Regions from separate parts of the Ktedonobacter sp. SOSP1-52 genome, predicted to be linked through region 1. Evidence: riboswitches for the same ligand, from Rfam matches in the RefSeq annotation. Region 1 holds a riboswitch; the other holds the start of a gene.

The links. A riboswitch is a leader RNA that binds a small molecule or an ion and turns the genes downstream of it on or off. The one in region 1 is predicted to bind cobalamin.
Region 2: linked by a shared signal. The riboswitch ahead of JMJ16_RS31120 (iron ABC transporter permease) and the one ahead of JMJ16_RS47425 (ABC transporter substrate-binding protein) in region 1 are both predicted to bind cobalamin.

The regions. Positions count from the first base shown of each region.
Region 1 is NZ_BNJH01000006.1:509,858-520,768, forward strand. Features, by position in the region: gene cobS (adenosylcobinamide-GDP ribazoletransferase) at 1-705, shown strand, start outside; gene JMJ16_RS47385 (class I SAM-dependent methyltransferase) at 785-1,402, opposite strand; gene JMJ16_RS47390 (MBL fold metallo-hydrolase) at 1,545-2,264, opposite strand; gene JMJ16_RS47395 (TetR/AcrR family transcriptional regulator) at 2,381-2,968, opposite strand; gene JMJ16_RS47400 (MarR family winged helix-turn-helix transcriptional regulator) at 3,214-3,699, opposite strand; gene JMJ16_RS47405 (SgcJ/EcaC family oxidoreductase) at 3,876-4,346, shown strand; gene JMJ16_RS47410 (glycoside hydrolase family 2 protein) at 4,540-7,050, opposite strand; gene JMJ16_RS47415 (metal-dependent hydrolase) at 7,177-7,818, opposite strand; gene cobU (bifunctional adenosylcobinamide kinase/adenosylcobinamide-phosphate guanylyltransferase) at 7,984-8,595, shown strand; cobalamin riboswitch at 8,614-8,833, shown strand; gene JMJ16_RS47425 (ABC transporter substrate-binding protein) at 9,012-10,001, shown strand; gene cobO (cob(I)yrinic acid a,c-diamide adenosyltransferase) at 10,103-10,762, shown strand; gene cbiB (adenosylcobinamide-phosphate synthase CbiB) at 10,766-10,911, shown strand, end outside.
Region 2 is NZ_BNJH01000003.1:1,323,845-1,334,755, forward strand. Features, by position in the region: gene JMJ16_RS31090 (DUF6788 family protein) at 1-2,923, opposite strand, end outside; gene JMJ16_RS31095 (ATP-dependent RecD-like DNA helicase) at 3,217-5,532, shown strand; partial or broken gene JMJ16_RS31100 (sulfurtransferase) at 5,753-6,633, shown strand; gene JMJ16_RS31105 (iron-sulfur cluster assembly scaffold protein) at 6,818-7,213, shown strand; gene JMJ16_RS31110 (uracil-DNA glycosylase family protein) at 7,326-7,958, opposite strand; gene JMJ16_RS31115 (flavin reductase family protein) at 7,939-8,565, opposite strand; cobalamin riboswitch at 9,007-9,145, shown strand; gene JMJ16_RS31120 (iron ABC transporter permease) at 9,193-10,296, shown strand; gene JMJ16_RS31125 (ABC transporter ATP-binding protein) at 10,290-10,911, shown strand, end outside.

The sequences.
Region 1 (10,911 bases):
ACGCAGGACGCTAGCACAAGCAGTCAGACAAGGATCGGCGCCGCCTATTTTCCTATAGTTGGCTTGGTCTTTGGCTTGCTCTTATGGCTGGTCACCTGGATATTGGGCTTTCGTCTGCCACACTTGGCGTTGGCCGCGCTGTGTGTCGTCGGGCTGGTGATCCTGACAGGTGGGCTACACCTGGATGGCTTAATGGACTCGTGTGATGGGTTGCTGGGAGGAAGAACGCGTGAGCGCAAACTGGAGATCATGTGCGATAGTCGCGTAGGTAGCTTTGGTGTCCTGGGGGGTATCTGCGCACTGCTGCTCAAGTGGGCCTTTCTGGGGAGCATCTCGGGCGCGCACCTGGTGCCCTCGCTCATGCTGACACTGGTTCTGGGACGTTGGGCCATGCTGCTCGCGTTGTATGTTTTCCCCAATGCGCGCACGAGTGGCCTGGGTGTCAGCTACAGGCAGATGGTCACACGCGGACAGGTATTGCAGGCAGGCATTATCTCGCTGGTGATCGCACTGATAGCGGGTGCCTGGCTGGCTTCGGGGTTGGGTCTGCTCATAGGCCTGCTGATCTGGGTGTGCGCGGGTATCTGTGCCCTCCTGTTTGGCAACTGGATAAACGCGCAGATAGGCGGCCTGACAGGCGACAGCTATGGTGCGATTGAAGAACTCACTGAGGTTGTGTTGCTCCTTGTACTGGCGCTGCTCTAAGCGGCACATGTTAATGGATCTATTGGTAAACGAGGCGAAGAGTGGAGCTGGTACACTTCTGAATCTGGGCTGTGTACGATCACGATTGCCTTCGAGATTGAGCAAGCCAGACTGTTCGTCCACCAGCAGTAGGGTCTTCGACAGCATGTGCCACAACGTCGAAACCGAATTGATCAAGCAACATCTGGTATTCCGCTGGATCGAGGCTGGCATGGTAGAGTGGTTCTCCCCGATACTCACCAATCGCCTCGCCGTGCCGTGGACCCGTATTGAACAGAAGGAAAGCGGAAGGGGCTGCGTGGGCGGCGAACACCTTGAACATTTTTCGCTGATCATCGGTCTTGAGGAAGAAAAAGCTGTCCCAACCGAGAATGCCGTCAAATCGCCGGTGAAGCGCGACTGCCCGCATATCCGACACAATCCACTCCTGCTCCGGCATGCGCTTGCGACAGAGGGCGATGAGCGTCGAAGAGGTATCGACACCAGTGACACGAAGTCCATGCTGTACGAGATTGTGAGCGACAGGCATTCCTGACCCACATCCAAGGTCGAGAACGGTTGCACCTTCGGTCAGGCATTTGACGAACCGATCATGCCAACCCTTGTCATTCCATTGTCTGCTATTGCGATCAGCATCCCATTCAAGAGCGTATCGCTCATATATCTCAGGGATCTGTTCGGCGAGATGCTTTGTCATGGTCTGTAGTATAAGCGTTCGCTCATCTCCTCGCAAGTTCTCGTGCTAACTTGGCTGAAGGTTCGACCAAAAGTGCTGGGTCAAGAACCTCTGTGTCAAACCTTCACCTGATTTTCGGCGGTTTAGCCTGATTCGTCCAGGCTTAAGAGAGCTTATTGGCAAAGGCTTTAATGGTGTTGGCAGCGTTGCCGATGAGTGGTTGACCGTGGCCGAGGCAGATGGTTGCGATATTTAGTTCAGCAACTTTGTGAATTGAGCGTTTGGCCTCGGCTATATCGGGAGTCGCTGCAACCATAGGTAGGAGGAAACGGCCTAGGGGAGAGCGCACCATAACATCCCCTCCAAAGAGAATACCGCGCTCCGCGTGCCAGAAGCCACACTGGCCCGGGCTATGTCCCCCCAGGTCCACAACCTCCAGGCCGGGAAGTACCTCATCGAGTCGATCTCCCTCCTTGAGTTCATAATCGACCGGAACAGCTACGGTATGGCGTAGCTTGGGTATCACCCAGGCATCATAGATGATGCGGTCAAAGGCGCCTAGCTCCGCCTTTGAAGGATGCAGGGGTCTCTTCTCGCCACGAATGACTGCGCTCTCATAGCGATGGTGGGCGTAGACCTGGGCGTCAGTTACCTCCTTGAGTGCGGCCAGGCTGCCATAGTGATCCCAGTGGGCGTGCGTGATAAGGATGCGTTTGACCTGATTGAGCTGATATCCTGCGTTCTTGAGCTCCTTCTCCATCTGAGGAAGAGAGCCGGGAACCCCCGTATCGACAAGCGTCAGGCCATCGGTGGCCTCGATGACATAGCTGTGGGCGAGGCGCAGACCCTCGATACTAGAAATACTATGTTGAATGTGTTGCATAGCTATTCTCCTTTATTTAGTACTAGTCAGTACTAATATGTGCGCAAAAAAAGAGCACGCTTCTTTCTATTTGACAGACCGTCATTTAAAAAAGAGGGCCACTCTAGTTTCAGTGATCAGGAGGATTGGAACAGGTGAAGCAGGGCATCGCGTTCTTGCCGGAGCGCTGTGGCGCTCTTCTCGATGCTAGCCACCATCAGGCTCCCTTCAAGCCATGAAATGAACAGAGAAGCAAGGGCTGATGTTGGCAGGTCAGAACGAATTTCTCCCAGGCGCTTTCCCTCGTTCAGGAGCCTTTCAAGCCCCTGGTTTTGCTGGCTGAAGAACTGGCGCAGACGTTCGCGCAGACGTTCGTTGGTCTTGCCAGCCTCCACCATGAGCGACATAAGGGGGCAACCGCCGATGCATTCGCGCTCTACAAGTTCAGCGATCAACCCATCGGTATACGTTCGTAGCTTCTGTAAAAGTGTGTCGTCCTTGTTTTCAAGCACGCACTGGCGGAAGAGCAGTTGCAGCGAAGCGATATGCTTCTCTAGCACAGCCAGGGCCAGCTCGTCCTTGCTCTGAAAATGATAGTAGATATTCGATTTGGCAACGCCACTCTGTTTGACCACGTCATCCATACTTGTGGTAGTAAAGCCATGAGCAAGAAATAGCTCGGCCCCTACCTTGATGACCTGATCACGATTCGATGTGCTTCTCATGACTAGTACTATACAGTACTAGTCATGAGAATGTCAAGGACCAGTAAATTGGAATGATGTATATTTATGCTACGTTTAGAGGATCTTACGCGCCAGAGCAATGATCAGAAGGCTTGAGCTATAAAGAGCTGTTCCTCTGACAAAACGGGTTCAGCTCCCATCACAAGGTATCCACAGTGAGTAAACTAACCATGGGCGTCCTGAGTTGTAATGGTCTCCAACGCTTCTGTATTAGTAGTGTCGGCCTAGTCTTTGTGTGCCAAGTTTGCCATGAATGCGTGAGAACGCTGGACTGAACGTGTGAGAAAGTCCGCGATGGTTGCCAGTTGCTCGTCGCTATAAACATCAAGAAAGTCGTGGAAGTTCTCCCGCAATGTGTTGAATACATTATTCATTTCCGCGAGCTGTGTCTTGTTCAGTTCCACGATGACGCGCCGTCGATCCTGGGTATCCCGTATCCGACTCACGAAGCCTTTGCTTTCGAGGCGATCAACCAGGCTGGTCACAGAGGGTGTGGTCAGCCCAGTGTGGTGCGCGATCTCGCCCGCGGTCAACGGTCCCAATCTCTCAAGGAGCGAAAGTGTCTTCTCCTCGGTTGCTCCCAGTCCTGAACGCTCGGCGATAATGCTATGGAAAAAGACCGCCATCGTGCTGCTCTCACGGCTCGCGTTTATAACGGCCTCAATGAGTTTCTCTCGCTCCAAGCGAGGTGTTGAATTACTACTTGACAAACCGGTCCTCCGTGTATATTATTAGATATGCCTAATATCTAGATTGAACTAGATATTAGGTTGGCGCGGCTTATTCTACCATAGATTTGTATGATGTGTACATGCTATGTTGGGGGCAAAACTGTAGGGGCAGAACTTGCTCCGCCCAAAATGCGATAAATAAAGGAGCAGAAAAAATGACTCATACAGATGATAACACAACCTTTTCTACTGACGTGGAGGCGATCCAAAACGTGTTGCAACAGCTTGTGCTCTGCTGGAACCGGGGCGATGGGCAGAGCTATGGCGAATGTTTTACCGAGGATGCCGACTATATCGATGTCATGGGAACGCATAGTCATAGTAGAGAAGTCATTGCCCGCCTACACCAGCTTCTCTTCGATGGTCCTCTAAAAGGCTCTCAACTGGAAGGCTACGGGAATGTACGGCCAATAGTGAAGTTCCTGGCTCCCACGGTTGCGTTGATCATTGGAGGTGGCACATCGCGCCTGGAGGGCCAGTCAGAGGTTCCCGCTGACCGCCAATCGGTGAATACAACTGTTCTCATCAAGCGCGATGGACAATGGAAGATCCGTGCCTTTCAGAATAACCGCGTGATGTCCCATGCCTTCCAGTCGGGAGGACCTACACAGCGAGGCGAACAGTGAGCAAGCGTACTACACAACCGCAGTGGAGCGTCTCAGGCAGGGTAACCACCTTCCCAGGGGCTCTTTTTCAGAAGAGAAGAGAGGAAAGCATGCCAAATTTGCAAAAGCGAGGAAGGGAGGGCAGAGTTTCAGCCCAGGAGAAAGGAGTGCCAGCGATCGCTGGCACTCCTTTCTCCTGGGTTATGTGTCATCACTACGAGCGGAGCCAATCGATGTGAATGACGCTGTCGTGCTTCAGGCCCTCGACCTTAAGGATATAGCTCTCGCCTGGCAGGAGATCGAGCATGTTGTCGCTCCATTTGACCCCGTCCTCGGCTGTGAGCCAGACGCCCTTGGCGGGGCGCTGCGTTTGCAGCGAGAGTGTGTCCGGACCCAGTCGTTCCACATGGATGCCGGGTTCGGGCAGGGTGAGATATTTGAAAGGTTCAGGCCAGAGGGTGGCTTGTGCCAGAACCTGGTCTCCCTGAAGCAGACGTGCGCCCAGGATGTGGCCTGTAGTGGTCGCAAAGGGGGCCGTTTGCAGCTCGGTCGCCTGATTGGGCGCGAGCGTGTAGGCGTGGTCCTGTTCGTCGACCAGCTCGCCTTCGAGGGTCCACCACTGGAGGGCCAGGTGGACATCGAGCGGCTGCTGCGTGGCGTTGACGGCCCAGACGGCGGCCTGTTGCTTATCCTGTGTGGCGAGACCGACGACGATAGGAGCCAGCTCGCGGCGCACACTGTAGTAGGCAGGCTTCGGGCGCAGGTAGTAATCGACCATGGCCCAGCTTGTGACGGGCCAGCAGTCATTGATCTGCCAGACCAGGGCGCCTCCGATATACTCTTTGCCCGGTCCCTGCCACTGGCGGCGCCAACCTTGGATGCCTGAGCAGAGTGCTTCCGATTGGACAAGTTGGGTGGCGTAGATGTAGCTATCAAGATCGGCCGGATTGCGCACCGTATCGGAGAGGTAAACAGCCAGGCGGCGTGATCCGTCAGAAGCCTTATTATGGTGCTCCAGGGTGCGACTGAGTGGATAGCGCTCCTCTGCTGAGGTAAAGGCTTCAATCGTTGCGCGAACTGGTGTGGCTTGCATACCGAATTCGCTGATGAAACGGCCTCCAAGGCTGGAGTAGTCCTGGTACTTCCTCATAAAACCATGCCAGACATCCCAGACGTGTTGATCACCTACTTCGGGATTATTGCCATTGGTGCCACCATAGGGACTGCCGCGCCAGTAGGGGCGTGAGGGATCGAGGCGGGCACACACCTCGGGGAGTACGCGCTCGTAGAGTTCACGGGCGGAGAATTGAATGGCGGTAAAGTCACCCTCGAACGTGGCATCATAGTGTCCCTGAGAAGATGCGATCAGGTAATCTTCGTTATTGCCGCACCAGAGTGCGATACTGGGGTGATGATGTAAGCGCCGAACAGCAGCCTCGGCCTCCGCCCTGACACTGGCCTGGAACCAGTCTAGCGCGGGATACATGCCACAGGCAAACATGAAATCCTGCCAGACCAGGATACCAAGTTCATCGCAGGCATCATAGAAGACATCCTCTTCATAGATACCACCTCCCCAGACGCGCAGCATGGCCATATTAGCATCCGCCGCCAGTTGCACCCAGGCACGATAGCGCTCGGGCGAGATGCGCGGCGTCAGTGAATCAGCGGGTATCCAGTTTGCGCCCCCACAGAAGATAGGCGTATTGTTGATGGTAAAGTAAAACGAGCTCCCTGGTTGATCGGAGAAAGCATGCTGGCTCAGCTCCAGGCGGCGTAGTCCTGTGCGTATCTCGCGCTGGTCCAGGGTACTGCCTTGCTCATCGTGAAGCGTTACCACCAGGCGGTAAAGAGGCTGCGCGCCATATCCACGTGGCCACCAGAGCTGTGGCTGGACAATCTGTAGTCTGGCTTGTAGACGATATTGTCCATGGTCAGGCAGAAGTTCCAGGGTCGTGCCAGGAAGTTCCTGCTCGCCAACGAGCGTATTCTGTGAATCATAGATACTGACACTGCATGAGACATTAGCAGGATCTGTGCCACCAAGCTCAATATCTGTGGTGACAGAGAGCAGCGCGCTTTCTAGATCGGGGCTGACCTCAGTCTGAGACAACACATCGACGATGCGGCTCTTATAGGCGAGCAGCGAGATAGCGCGCCAGGGGCCTGCGGTAAGTAAGATTGGACCCCAGTCCCAGCCATAGTGATATTGCGCTTTTCTGACATATAAGCGGCTACTATCGCCGTTCCAGGATGTGTGCTTGCCATGTTGGGCTTCCAGGGTTTGACCCAGTCTGAGCGCGGACTCAAAATTAATCAAGAGCTCATTCTGACCGGGGCGGAGCAGGTTAGTGACTTCGACGTGTAGGGGCACAAACATATTGGTGCTGCGCGCGATCTCCACGCCATTGAGCCAGACCGTTGCATAGGTGTCCAGGCCTTCAAAGTGTAACACAACATGTTCAGCGGCCTGGACATCATCTATAAGCGTAAAGGAGCAGCGATAGAGCCAGTCACGCTCGCCGATCCACTGAATATCATTCTCATTAGTACCCTGGAACGGATCGGGAATGCGCTTAGCATCAAGCAGGGCCTGGTGGACTGTACCAGGTACTGACGCGGGAATCCAGCCCTCCTCGCTCTTGCCATCCTTCTCGACAGAGAGGGACATATTCCGTTCTTTTACCAACCAGTTCGTTGCCAAAGGCAGACTCAGTTTTTTCAAGATAAACCATCTCTTCTTAGCTCATCGTAGAGCAGGTTATGGACGAGAACGTCAATGTTGATAATAGTATCATATTGACCTGGGTCAATGTCCAGATGGTTGATAGATTCTCAGCCCGTGTTTGAACTAGACAAAGAAGAGGTGGTAGAGTAGGCCGAGGCCTACGAGCACAATAAAGAAGAGTACGACGGCGTACTCAGTGAGGCTACCGGAACGAAAGTGGATGAAGGGGAAGCGCTGACTACGCCTGGAGAGGGGATAGAGCCAGGGGATGCCAGCGAAGGTCATGGTATCTTCAAAGCTGTGTAGGAGGCAACCAAGGGTGGTTGCGAGGTAGAAGAGGAAGGCGGCATGCATCATCTCGGCAGAGAGGGAGAAAATAGCGGCATTGAAGAGACCGAGTCCCAGCGCGAGCAGGATGCCCCAGAAGATGGTCGCTGCAACAATACCAGGCAGGCTGTGGGTAAGTGTGCGATGCTTGCAGAAACTGGTCACGATGCGGCTGGCCCAGGGGAAGAGATGGCTGATAAGACTCTTGGGATGATCGATATCGGGCGCGACCGAGCCAAGCACGATCCCGCCATAGAAGGCGCTTTTATAGAGGAGATCGGTGAAGGTGAGCGATTGTGAGGCCAGGGGGAGAAGCTGCTCTGTGAGGGCCAGGTTGACCGGGCTACCAGCCATTGAGAGGTGCGTAACGTCGAAGATGAGCGTGTTGACGACAGCGGCTGCGGCAAGGCTAAAGGCGATATGGTTATGCCCTTTCATGCCTGGGAAATCCTCTCTAGCGCTTGAGGTGTGGTGCACCTATGCAATCGGGATGGTTGCTTTGATAGTAGATCTATTCTTTTTGAGATGTTGGAATATGGAAATGGTGATATGCTTCAGTATATCATGAAAGTAAGCATAGGGATTTAGGAGGGAAGAAATTTGATGAGTAGCGATGAGAAGCGTCCGCGGTTGGTACTGGTGCTGGGTGGGGCGCGTAGTGGGAAGAGCGCCTTCGCCGAGCGTATAGCCGAGGCGAGCGGGCGAGAAGTGGCATTTATCGCCACGGCCATGGCGAGCGATGAGGAGATGCGCGAGCGCATCGCCCGGCATCGCGCCGACCGCTCGGAGCAGTGGGTGACGATTGAGGAGCCGCTGGACCTGGCGAGGGCGGTGCGCGAGGGGGCGCAGGTGGCCGATGTGCTTGTGTTAGATTGTATGACACTCTGGCTCTCCAACTGGCTCTTTCGTGAGAGCGGGGTAGTCTGCGAGGGTGAGATCGCACAACCTGGCACGCTCTTTGACCAGGAGTTGTTGGGCGAGGTAGAGCGGCTATTGGAGGCGGTGCGAGAGCTTCCTTCAGGGAAAACATTGCTGGTGGTCTCGAATGAGGTGGGCCTGGGGTTGGTGCCAGATACCCCTCTGGGGCGCGTGTATCGCGATGGGTTAGGAAGGGTCAATCAGCACCTGGCGGAGGCCGCGGAGCGCGTGTACTTGCTCGTGGCTGGTCTGCCTTTGGAACTGAAGCATTTGCGTGCCACGCCCCCGTGGTGGTAGAATAGAGCCTGTTGTTGATACACATCAAACACATTGGGTGGCCCGCAGAGCTATAGCGGGCAGAATAGGGAAGCCGGTGCGAGTCCGGCGCAGTCGCGCTACTGTAACTGGCGAGCGACTCACCAGCCCCGAGAAGGGGTGCATAAACATACCACTGCGTTCTGTTGCGCGCGGGAAGGTCGGTGAGAAGCGTTTGCAGCCAGAAGCCAGGAGACCTGCCCAATAGTGCCGATCTCATCCTTCGCGTCAAAGGAGCGAGTACATGGAACAGCGTTGAGGCTTTGAAGGGTTGCGAGGCGATTCCTGCCGTACGCTGGAAACCTTTTCCCCATGTCTTCTGCAATACCTCCAAAGGGCGCGAGGTGACGACGGGCAGTGTCGTTGTCTATCTTGATATATTTGGAGGAGTACGACTCATGTCTACCTGTGTCATCTCCCATCGTCTGTTGCCCCTGATGTTAGTGGCGCTCTGCGCGCTGCTGGCGGCCTGTAGTGGCTCTACACAGACAGGTTCATCCGCCACACCCACGGCGACGCAGGCCCCGGCGAACGATTACTACGGCAAACCCATTAATATGCCTAAAGCGGCCCCCCAGCGCATTATATCGCTCACAGCCAGCACCAGCGAGATCCTGGGCGCACTGGGCCTGCAAAGCAGGGTTATTGGGGTGGATGCCTTTACAAACTATCCCACTGACCTGGCGAAGCTCCCCAAGGTCTCTAGCACTCAGGGCTACAACGTTGAGCAGATTATCGCGCTCAAGCCTGACCTGGTTCTCTCCTCTGGCGGGCTGACCAAGCAATATGATAGCAAACTTAAGGACTCTGGCGTCAACATCGTTGACCTCTCCCTGACAAATTTCAGCCAGACCTTTGACCAGATTCAGCTGGTGGGGCGCCTGACCTATAGTGAAGCCAAGGCTAATGACCTGGTCGCGCAATTGAAGAAGGAGCGCGATGATATCGAGCAGAAGGTTGCGGGTACCCCCGCGCCAAGGGTCTTGCTCGAGGTTGATGATAGCACGCCTGGTAAGCCCTATGTCTTTGGTGGCGGCTCGTTTGGTGACGAACTATTGCAAGATGCCAGTGCCACCAACATCTTTCATAGCAATACCGCCAACGAAGGGTACCCCCAGGTTACCGACGAGGCGGTTTTGAGCGCCAACCCCCAGATCGTGATTCTTACGGAAGACCCCGCCTATGGTGGCACCCCTGATAGCGTCTATAAGCGCGCCAACTGGAGCACCATCCAGGCCTTTAAGGACCGCAAAGTCTACCGTGTCAACGCTGACATCATGCAGCGCCCTGGCCCGCGCCTCGTGCAGGGTTTACAATGCGTTGCCCAGATCATTCACCCCGACAAATTCCCCGGTGCGCTCCCCGATTACTGTACCGGTACAGTCTAAATAAAGAGTCAGTGATGGGGGAGTGACTGGAGGGACCAACGGCCCCTCCAGTCACTCCCCCATCACCCTAATACGCGCCGCAGGCGCGAGGAGTGGTGGTCATGACAGAAGAAGAACTGGAACACAACGAGGAAATAGAGGAGGGGTACGATCCAGAGGAGGACGTAGAACTAAGCGAAGAGGAGCGGCTGAAGCGCCAGCGCGCCAGCCATGCGGCCCGGCGCGAACGCGCAAAGAGCGCGAAGAAGAAGGGATTGGTCATTCTCAACACCGGGAAGGGCAAAGGGAAGACCACAGCGGCGCTGGGCCTGCTCTTCCGCGCCTGGGGCCAGGGCCTACGTGTCTGCATGCTGCAATTTATCAAGGCGCGCACAGCCAACTGGGGCGAGGAGAAAGCGGCGCGCAAGGCAGGCATCGAGATTCACCCTTTGGGCGATGGTTTTACCTGGCTCTCCAAGGACATCGAGAAGGATAAAGAGCTGGCGCGCCAGGGCTGGGAGATCTGCAAACTGAAGATCCTCTCGGGCGACTATGACCTGATAGTGCTGGACGAGATGACCTATGTCCTTAAATACGGCTGGCTGGCCTGGGAAGAGGTGCACCAGGTGCTGGAGCAGCGCCCAGAGGGGATGCACATCGTTATCACAGGCCGCTACGCCATCCCTGAACTGATCGAGTATGCCGATACAGTCTCGGAGATCACGGATATAAAGCATCACTACGACGCCGGAGTCAAGGCCCAGAAGGGCATCGAGTTTTAGCCCATGCCAGAGACAAAAGGGCAACGAAGTGTGCATGAAGCGCTGGTGCTCTTGCTGGCGGCTGCCTTTGACCTCATAGGCGAGCCAGCCGCCAGCGTGCATCCCGTCGTCTGGTATGGTAGGCTTATTCGAGCGCTTGAGAGTCGTGC
Region 2 (10,911 bases), on a different contig from region 1:
TATAGTCGGTGCGGATCGAGAGTATGCTATGATAGCATGCACGTGCGACCTCATAATTCCCTAAAACCAGATTGCACTCGGCGATACGCTCAAGGACGCGGCACACACGGAGCGGGTCTTCAACCGCTTTCTCCAGAGTGCGCGAGGCGATATGGCCTATCTGGTGCACAATGTCTTCGGTCTCGGCCTCATGAATAGGCATATAGGCAATGGCATAGAGAACCTGGCGATAAAAGTTTTGCGCCTCGGGATAAGCTGCCAGGGCATAGGCGTGATGGCCAGCTAATTCAGCATAATGGCCAATCTGCCTGATCTCGCCGCCACCACGTATAAGATGGTAGAGAATATCGGCCGCCAACTTCTCCTGGGGGGCCATACTATTGGCGCTCTTAATCGCTTCAACCGCACGCCGATGAAACTGCGCTCGCCGTGCCGCTGAGAGGCGCTCATAGAGATGACTGATGATAAGCGGATGCCAGAAGTGATAGGTAATATGCGCCCCATTCCCCTCTTCCGTCAACAGTCCCGCCTGCAATGCCTCGTCGAGGAGATCTAGAATCATGTCCTCACTGTGCTCGCTTGCCATTGGTAGCAGCAGATTCAGCTCAAAGGAGCCACCAAGCACAGCGGCCCTGTTAAGCAGTGAACGGCAGTTGGTGCTTAGCCTATGGAGGCGGCGTTCAAGGACGGCAAAGATGCCCTCTGGTAGGGCTGAGCTAGCGAGCTCTCCTCTGATGTCCTGTTGCAGCGTAGGCTGTAAGGAGGCCCCTTTGAGGAGGGCGTCTGGTGATCCTGAGAGGGCGTGTTTGCTTATGGGAATAGTTACGAAGCGAGCAAGCTCCTCGGCGAAAAAAGGATTGCCGGCTGCCTGCTGTTGAATCGTATGCACCAGGTCTCGAGGCAGGTAGGAGACAAGCGTTCCGATCTGGTCGCTAGAGAGCGGGGCGATCGGGAGATTGACCAGGGCCTGTTCCCGGCAGAGGTCCGCATTCATCGTCCGAATTTTATGCTGGGCGGTGAGCTCTTTGTCGCGACAGGTAGCGATGACGAGGATATGCTGTTGGCGGAAGTGATGAATAAGATACGTGAGCAGGTCCAGGCTGCTATCGTCCGCCCAGTGAAGATCATCCAGGACCAGGAGGAGCGGTGCCACCTGGCTTAAGCTCTCAAGGAGGTGTAAGGTGGATTCCCACAGGTGCAGGCGATCCTGTTCAAGTGAAATCGCCGAGGGTGGCGGACTGGGATTGGTGAGAGGCGTAATCTGTGAAAGCTCAGGCAGGAGTGTACTGAGCTGTTCCAGGTGTAATGAGAGTTTGAGAGGCTCTGAGGTTGCTGGTTCAAGTGTATGATAGGGGGAATCTGCATAGATGGGAGCAAGCTCTGGAATGCTTTGCAGGAGTGTGCGGAGCAACTCGATCCAGGGGCGATAGGGAATCGTAATTTCTTGTTCAAAGGAGCGGCTCCAGGCGACGGTCCAGCCCTGGGTGTAGGCTTCCAGGCTTAGCTCCTCTGCCAGGCGTGTCTTCCCAATACCAGCCTCGCCTTGAAGCATGAGGAAATGTGGGACACGCCGTAGTGGTTGAGTCTGTGCGAGAGGAAGGGAGGATGCCTCTACGAAGACTAACTGCGGTTCTGCGCTTGTAATGGCGTGCATAACGTTGCGCAGTATCTCCTGTTCGTGTCCGCGGCCAATTAAGGGACTTCGATTGTGGCGGCTCAGCTGGAAGGATGGGCGCGCGAAATGTAAGGTCGAGGTAGCTGTGAGCGTATGGAGTACATGGGCCATGGTGGCTGGCTCTTGCTGGGGAGCTGCCTCTGGCCTGGGTATGCCCGATGTAGGGGAAGCAGGTACCGCAGGCATAGGGGGAGAGGTGTTCCCAGCAAGGAGAGGAACTTGCCCCTTGAGAAGGGCCTCATAGAGCTCTGTAGTCTCAGGGAGTGGCTCGCCCTCATATTCATTTTCTAATAACTTAACATGCTGAATATAGGCTTGTAGCGCCTCCCCACGGCGATCCATATGTGTAAGCAAGATCATCAGGCGTTGGAGCGCGATCTCATTGGTCGGTTCGACGGTGCGTAAACGGTCCAGCGCCTCAATGGCATTGATGGGCTTTTCTTCTGCGATATAGAGTTGGGCCAGGCGTAGCAACATACCTACCCAGGTCCGCTGTAAAGCATCCCGCCGTGGCGTGGCCCACTCGGAATAGAGTTCTTCCAGTAAATAGCTCCCTGCATAGAGGTTTGCGGCCTCTTCTAGCCGTTGCAGAGCTATCTCCTGGTCTGTGGCTGCGCTGGCCTCCTTGACGCGCTGCTCAAAGGCCTCGGCATCAACCCAGATGCGTGAGCTATCGGCAAGCTCTAAAATGTCGCGCTCGAGGCGGAGCATACGCGAAGTGGCGGGGCGCTCCAGGTCAGGCTCCAATATCTGGCGTAGCTCATGAACGGCACCATTGAGGCGATTTGCGGCAATCTCAGCCTCCAGGTCAGGCCAGAGATGATATCTGATCTGTTCGCGATGCATTCTACGACCTGGGCTGCTCAGCAGATAGCCTAGCAGGGAGCGTGCGCGTTTACGATGCCAGGTACGGCTCTCTACTGGTTCCCAGGCGTCACCTTGTTTACGCATGATGCGATACTGCCCAAGCAGATATACCCGAAGAACTGGTTCTGCCTGGGATAGATCTGAGGAAGATGGAAGAGCAGGGGTCTCTAGTGGAGTGTCCTTTGCGTGTGCGAGCTCTAGTGCGATCTCTGGTGGCAGTTTCGCGCCGATATAGCGGCTGACTGTACGCCCTTTTTCACTCCAGTAGGCATACCAGTAGGGGCCGTGACCTGCACCTTCTCGGCATTTCCGGCAGCGTTCTTTTCCACACCGCGTGTACTGTTGACGATATGTCACTTTTCCGCTGGGTTTTCCACTCATAACAAACTGTTCACTTGCGATCTGCCGTAATGGCAAGTAGAGTGATGCAATACAAGGACAGGGTGTCGCTGTGGGTAAGGGATGCATTAGCTATTATATCCTAAGTCATCCTTTCTCACAACAACGTAGCTAAATATAGCAACAATGCGTATAGGCATAAATGACGCTTTTGTTAGCAGTGTATAAATGCTCCTTCCCCTGTGCTAAGATAGGGGTGTAGAAAGAGAAGGATGTTTGCACTGATTGCTTACTCTAGATACCGCAAACCAGCGGGCAATGTGGAATAGGTTTGTATGGCAACGCTTGAAGGGTCTGTAGAAAATATCGTCTTTCGTAACGAAGATAACCACTATATGGTCGCGCGTTTTCGTCTCAACAGCAACAAATTATTTCGGGACGATTTGACAACCATTGTGGGCGTCTTGCCTGGTGTACATGTCGGCGAGTTGTTATCGCTTGAGGGGGAGTGGGAGCACGATCCGCGCTATGGGCGCCAGCTGCGTGTGACGAACTTTACCCAGCGTCTCCCCTCATCGCCTGAGGGTATTCTCCGCTACCTGAGTTCGGGCCTGGTCAAGGGCATTGGACCAAAGAAGGCGGGCTTGATTGTTGATCACTTTGGCGAGCAGACACTGGCCATCCTTGAGCAGCAGCCAGAGCGTCTCGGCGAGGTGAAGGGTTTGAGCCTGCGTGACCGCAATCAGATTATCCATACCTGGCTGGAGCAGAGCGAGATCAAGGAGCTGCACCTCTTTTTGCAGTCGCACGAGGTCTCCATCAATCTAGCAACACGTGTGTATAAGCAATATGGCCGCGAAGCGATTCAAGTAATTCGCGCGAATCCTTATCAATTATCTGAGGATGTGTATGGCATCGGGTTCCGCACGGCGGACGAGATCGCCCTGAAACTAGGGCTACCTGCTGATAGTGTCGCGCGCCTAGCCTCGGGCTTGAAATATGTGCTGGCCCAGGCCGCCAATGAGGATGGGCACTGTTTCCTGACCGAGCGTGATTTGCTGTTGCGGGCCTCCGATGAGTTGCGTATTGCGCCAGAAACGCTTGACCATGCTCTACAAGCCTCGCGCGACGACAAGGATCTCTTTCTTGAACCCGCTCACCAGGATCTTCAAGCCGCGAAGCACTCAATAAACCATGAGAGCCTGCTTGAGGAATCATCAGCTTCCCAGGCTCACGTCTATTACGCTCCCTTCTGGTATGCTGAAAATGGCTCTGCGCGCCTGTTGAAGTCTCAGATGCAGGCGCCCAGTCACCTGCCACCGGTCTCCCAGCAACTCTGGGAGAACGTCTTCCAGTTGCTCAAACAGCGGCGCAATATGCTTCTAACGGACACGCAACGCCAGGCGGTACAGCAGGCCTATACACAGAAGGTTTCCATTCTGACTGGTGGCCCTGGTACTGGCAAATCAACCTCTATTCGGGCGCTGCTGATGCTGCTCCGCAATCGAAAAGTTGATGTGGCCCTGGCAGCGCCCACGGGCCGGGCTGCCAAGCGCCTGAGCGAGGCGACTGGCACCCAGGGCACAAGTCTTGAGGCCAAGACGCTGCATCGCCTGCTGGAATATACCCCGCATGATAATAGCTATCAGCGCAACGAAGACCATCCCCTGCCACATCAATTTGTGATCGTCGATGAGTTCTCCATGGTCGATATCTTGCTGTTCTACCATCTCCTCAAAGCCCTGCCGCGCAATGCCCATCTCCTGCTTGTTGGTGACGCGGACCAACTACCATCCGTGGGACCAGGCAACGTGTTGCGCGATCTGCTCAGAAGCGAGGTTATTCCCGTGGTACGCCTGACGGAACTCTTTCGCCAGGCCCAGCAAAGCAAGATCATCGTGAGCGCTCACCAGATCAACAATGGGCAGATTCCCTCGCTCAAGGTCGAGCCACACAGTGACTTCTTTTTTATGCACGAGGAGGACCCGGCACGTGGTCAACACCTGCTGATTGACCTGGTAAAGCGCCGTTTGCCTGCGCGCTATAACTTTCACTCCCTGACAGACATCCAGGTGCTCTCTCCCATGTACAAGGGAGCCATGGGTGTCACCTTGCTCAACGAGAAGCTACAGGAGAGCCTGAATCTCAATACGCATGTCCAGGTTGAATGGGGAGACCGTGTCTTTCGTATTGGTGACAAGGTCATGCAGACGCGCAATGACTATGATAAGGGCGTTTTCAATGGCGACGTGGGCTGGATACGCGCCATTGATAAGGAGAACTCCACGGTCAAAGTTGAGTTTGTAGAGGAGGCAGGACCGCTTTTTGTCAGCTATGCCTTTCATGAGTTGGACGAAGTGGTGTTGGCCTACGCGGTGACCGTGCATAAGAGTCAGGGGAGTGAGTATCCCGTGGTGATTTTGCCGCTTTATCGTGAGCATCGTATGCTGCTCCAGCGAAATTTGTTATATACAGCAATTACGCGTGCCAAGCGATTTTGTGTCATCATAGGGCAGCCGCAGGCGCTGGAGATGGCAGTCCGTAACGACCGGGTGGCACTACGGAACACCGCTCTGGCCGAACGTCTTGAGCATCTCTTTCGGGGTACACATAACGACTTGTTTAATTCCGAGTTGGATAGTAGAATATAACGAGTGTCCATTTTGTTATCCCTGGTAATGTATGGACGTTATCGGGCATGCTTTGAGACGTTTCATCCTATGGCAACCATTGTATTCTCATACAGAAACTAACCCCCATTTGGGGGCACGCGCCACTCTCGTGGCTAGCGCTCCGCGCTCAGGGTTTCTGAGAGGAAGCTTGAAGCGTTTGCTATAGATTTTATAGGTATTTTGAGGAAGGGTTTGACATATGTCAGGAACAGAACAGACTAGTGCGGCTGTAAATGCGGCCTCCGGGTACGCGCATCCAGAGGTATTGGTTGAGACAAGTTGGGTTGCTGAGCATCTAGAGGATGACTCAATTCGCATTATCGAGGCTGATGAAGATGTCTTGCTGTACGAGATTGGTCACATTCCAGGGCGGTGAAGCTTGACTGGCATGTGGATGTGCAGGATAGACTCTCGCGCGATTTTGTTGATCAGCAGGAATTTGAGCGCTTGATGAGCCGCTGGGGCATTACCAATGATACCACGATTGTGCTGTACGGTGACAAGAACAACTGGTATGCCTGCTATTCATTCTGGCTCTTCTCGATGTATGGGCATACGAAGATGAAGATTATGAACGGTGGCCGCACAAAGTGGGAGGCCGAGAAGCGTCCTCAGACCAAAGCGGTGCCGCAGATAACTCCTTCTACCTATCATGCGCAGCCTGCCGATGAGACACTTCGTGCCTATCGCGAAGATGTGCTGGCTGGCCTCAAAAATCCTGGACGTCGCCTGGTGGATGTACGTTCACCACAGGAGTACACGGGCGAACTTATTCACATGGTCAACTATCCCCAGGAGGGCGCGCAGCGTGGTGGACATATCCCTGGTGCGAAGAGCATTCCCTGGGGCACAGCAGCCAACGCCGATGGCACCTTTAAGTCAGCTGAGGAGCTACGCCAGATTTATGGCAGCAAGGATGTCACACCCGATGCCGAGGTCGTGACCTACTGCCGCATCGGCGAGCGCTCCGCCTATACCTGGTTCGTGCTGACCAGGCTGCTGGGCTATCCTCGTGTACGCAACTATGATGGTTCCTGGACCGAGTGGGGAAACCTGGTGCGCTCTCCTATCGAGAAATAGAGCAGTAAGCCGATAACAAGAAGGTATAAGCCATAAATTATTGCAGGGAGTAGCGATAGCCAGCAAAGTGGAGAGGGCCGCGTCTCTCCCCCAGAGGCGGGTATCGCTGCTCTTTGCGTTGCAAGATAGATGCAAGGAGCAGGCAACCCAAAGAGCCTGTTTCAGTCCCAAGGAGGCTTCCTACATGGATCGTCAAGAGGCGATTGAGTTTCTGCTTGATCACTACGAAAATCCGCGCCACAATCATGCTGTAGAGCAACCAGATGTTAGCCTGAGCGGCGGTAATCCTGGTTGTGCCGACGTGATCACTATGCAAGCTCGTTTTGGGCAGGATGGCAAGCTGGAGGATATTGGCTGGGAGGGCGAGGGTTGCACCATCAGTCGGGCCGCAGCCTCGTATGTCACTGAGCTGGTTGAGGGGTTGACCCCTGAAGAGATTGAGGCCCTTAGCTTTGAGGACCTGATGGATCAGCTTGGGCGCGAACTGGTCATGACGCGCCCGACCTGTGCTACTCTGGCGCTAGGAACACTTAAGAAGGGCGTGCATGAGTATCATATGCGCGAGCGGGCGAAAGAGTAGCCTGTTTGCAGCGCACTGCTACAAGCAAGAAGCATAATCAAAAAAGGCACGATTCACTGAGGAGGAGAGGGCGGATGACGAATGTGGATGAGTCGTGCCTTTTGGCGTTAGCTTATAGTTCATACTCTATGCGCCATTGTGCAAGCAACTGCAATGCCTGTTGAAGGAGTTGCTGGTGCTGGAGATCATTGAGCCAGCGACTCACGCCTGAGGGATGAGGAAGGGGCAAGAAGAGAGTGCCATGATGTTCGCTATAGGTGCCAATGAGATCTTCGAGCCTCGTTTTTCCAAAAAAAGTTTCAATCGCCATGGTTCCCACCAGGAGCACGACGCGTGGCTGAACGAGGCGCAGTTCGGCGTCGAGAAAGGGGCGACAAAGCTCAGTTTCCTGGCGCGAGGGCTTGCGGTCGCCATTGCCACGGGGATTTTTCCCTGGATCACAGTGTGTGAGTGAGCTCAAATACGCATGCTCATAGAGATAGCCCGCGGGGAAGCCTGCTTGCTCTAGCCAGCGTTGGAGAAGAAGACCTGCCGGACCACTCCAGGGTTTATTATTGGCGACTGAGCGGTGTCCAGGAGCCTGTCCAATGACGAAGACCTGGTCGGCTACCCGACCGCTGACGATAGGTTGGGCGCAGGGAATATAGCCTGCCTCCTGGCAGCGTCGACAGGCCTTGATCTGTGTTTGCAGGACCTGGAGTTCCTCTTGCCTGGAATGTAATGTATTAGTTGGATCCATCTTCATGGGCGGTCCCGGTCGTAGTTAGCGTTGGCTTGCGTTGTAGATTTCCAAGATGCCGATATTGCCCTTGATAATAGAGCAGTGGAGATGGATCTGCATGCTGGCTAGAGCCATTCTGCCCATTAGCTATGGCTGCATCATAGTGCTGGTCAAAGCCATCCTCCACGAAGAGTGTGCGCTCGGCCGTTCCCATTGCCGCGACCTGTCCCAGAAAAATGCTGTGATCACCACCAGGATATTCCGCGACGACGCGTGCATCAATGAATGCCAGCGTTTTGTCGAGAATAGGCGCACCTGTTACCGCGGTATGATGCGTCGCGTTACAGAAAAAGTCGAAGCGCTCAGGGCTTGAGGTGGCAAAGCAGTTGGAAAGCTCTTCTTGCTGTTGCGTCAGCATGTTGACAGCAAAGACTTTGCTATCGCGAATCAGGGGGAGTGTTTGACTTTTGAGATCCACACAAATCAGAATCAGGGGCGGCTCAAGCGAGACGGAGCAGAATGCGTTCACGGTTAAGCCGCCCAGAACCTCTTGATGACGCGTCGTGACGACGGTAACGCCAGTGGCAAAGCGACCCATTACCTGTCTAAAAAAAATTTTTTCTAATGCCATTAACTTATCCTCATAAAGCATATATATGTGCTAAGCATGCCTGCTGGCTCTTCATTGAACGCGGGTAGTGGCTCTTCTTCCCTGTCATGAAAGCGATGACGCTGCTCCCAGCTGCCAGGATGGCTACTTCTGACTAGTTGTAGTATCCTGCCTGCCCTGATTCTTGTCAACTGTACCTAAGTTCAGGCACCCACGTTACTTCCGGGCATGAGACCTCATGCATTGACACAGGTAAAAATGATTGCCTATACTTAATTATTCGTATCAAACCTGGTACTTTCGTAGTTCTCGTCGATATGATCTTATTCCGAAACCCATCCCCATTCAGGGACAAGCCTTCACTTGCGTGTCTAGCGCTTCGCGCTCAGGGTTTTCGGATCAGAAGTATGTGTTGTTGTGCTGTGAAAGGGCGTGTGCCTATGGAAGCAGGCAGCAATGCGCAGGGAAGATGGTGTGAAACCGTCGCAGTCGCGCTACTGTAACTGGTGAGTTGCTCTCCCTCTTCGTAAGAGGTTATGCCACTGTCTAGCAGATGGGAAGGCAGGTAGAGCCGCGCTATAAGCCAGGAGCCAGGATACCTGTATTCGACCAGGACAGAGAGGTTCCTTCGCGTGTAAAAAGGATCTCATGAAAACGCTTTTTCCTGTCTCTCCTAAAGAGAGCCTGCCTATGCCGCCTCCTGTAGGGCATCGAAGGTCATCGGCAGTCGTCTATGGCCTGCTTATCGTCCTTTTGCTAGCTGCAATGTTGCTAGCGGTCAGCCTTGGCTCGACACCTATTCCCCTCGTTACAATTGCACAGGTGATCGTGAATGGAACGGGTCTATTTCATTTTCAGCCCACCTGGGATCCCAGCGTCGAAATTATTATCTGGCAGTTGCGTATGCCCGTGGTGGTGGGAGCGGCCCTGGTGGGAGCCGCGCTCGCGGTCGCAGGCGTCCTTTTTCAGGGGCTTTTGCGTAATCCCCTGGCGGACCCCTTTCTTATCGGTACCTCGTCAGGCGCGGCCCTGGGGGCGACCATCTCCTTTGTCTTGCCGGTCGCGGCGCTCTATGATACCTTCTTTCCCCTCACGGCTATCCTGGCGTTTATAGGGGCGCTTGCGACGGTGCTATTTGTCTATAGTATCGCACGCGTGGGCGGTCGGACTCCTGTAGTGACGTTGCTGCTGGCGGGTGTCGTCGTTAATTCGGTGATGGTGGCGTTGCAGACCTTGCTTTTGACGCTCTTCCCACGTAATGACTTCTCCTTGCAATCGCTGTTTAACTGGCTCTCCGGTGGGATCGCGGTCACTGGCTGGTGGCAAGTTCTGCTGGTGGGGTTGCTGGTCCTCATCGGGTTACTTGTGGCCTCGCGCCTGACGCGTGTGCTGGATGTTTTTGCGCTTGGGGAGGAGAGCGCGGCCTTCCTGGGTTTGCATGTCGAGGGCTACAAATTTCTCCTGGTTATGCTGGCCTCACTGATTACCGCTGCCGCGGTCTCTATTAGTGGCCTGATTGGCTTTGTGGGGCTGGTTACTCCGCATGTCATGCGCTTATTACTTGGTCCACGGCATCGCGTTTTGCTGCCCGCCTCAGCGCTGGGGGGCGCGATCTTTCTTGTAATCGCGGATTTGCTGGCGCGGACTCTGATTGCCCCGACCGTGCTCCCTGTGGGCGTCTTTACCGCCCTGGTTGGTGCTCCGTTTTTCCTGTTTCTGTTGCGTAGGCGAAGGAGGGAGTATCAATGGTAGCGTTCGAGAATGGACATCAGCAGCAGCTCCTTGAGGCACGCCATGTCTCCTTTGGCTATAGCGAGCAGGCGTTGTTATATGATGTCTCCCTTGCGGCTTCTTCGGGAGAGATGATTGCTCTTTTAGGTCCTAACGGCGCCGGCAAAACTACTTTGTTGCGCTTACTCAGTGGCGTCCTGCGTCCACAGCGTGGAGATGTTCTCCTCCAGGGGCGAGCTGTGCATGCCTGGGGACGGCGAGAGGTTGCGCGCCGCGTGGCAGTGGTACCCCAGGACTTGCAGATGCCCTTTGCCTTTACCGTTGGGCATATGGTAAGCATGGGACGCACCCCCTTTCAATCCACGTTCTTTGCCTCCTCCACCAAAGAGGATGATGCAATCGTGCAGGAGGCAATGGAGACCGCTGGCGTGGGAGATCTGGCCCAGCGCGTCTTTAATGAGCTTAGCGGAGGCGAGCGACAACGGGTGATGATCGCCATGGCCCTGGCTCAGCAGCCATCTGTCTTATTGCTCGATGAGCCAACGGCTCACCTGGATATCAGGTACCAGATCGAGACCTTAGAGCTGGTGCAGCGGTTGCACCAGCAGCGTGGAGTGACAGTGATTGCAGCCATCC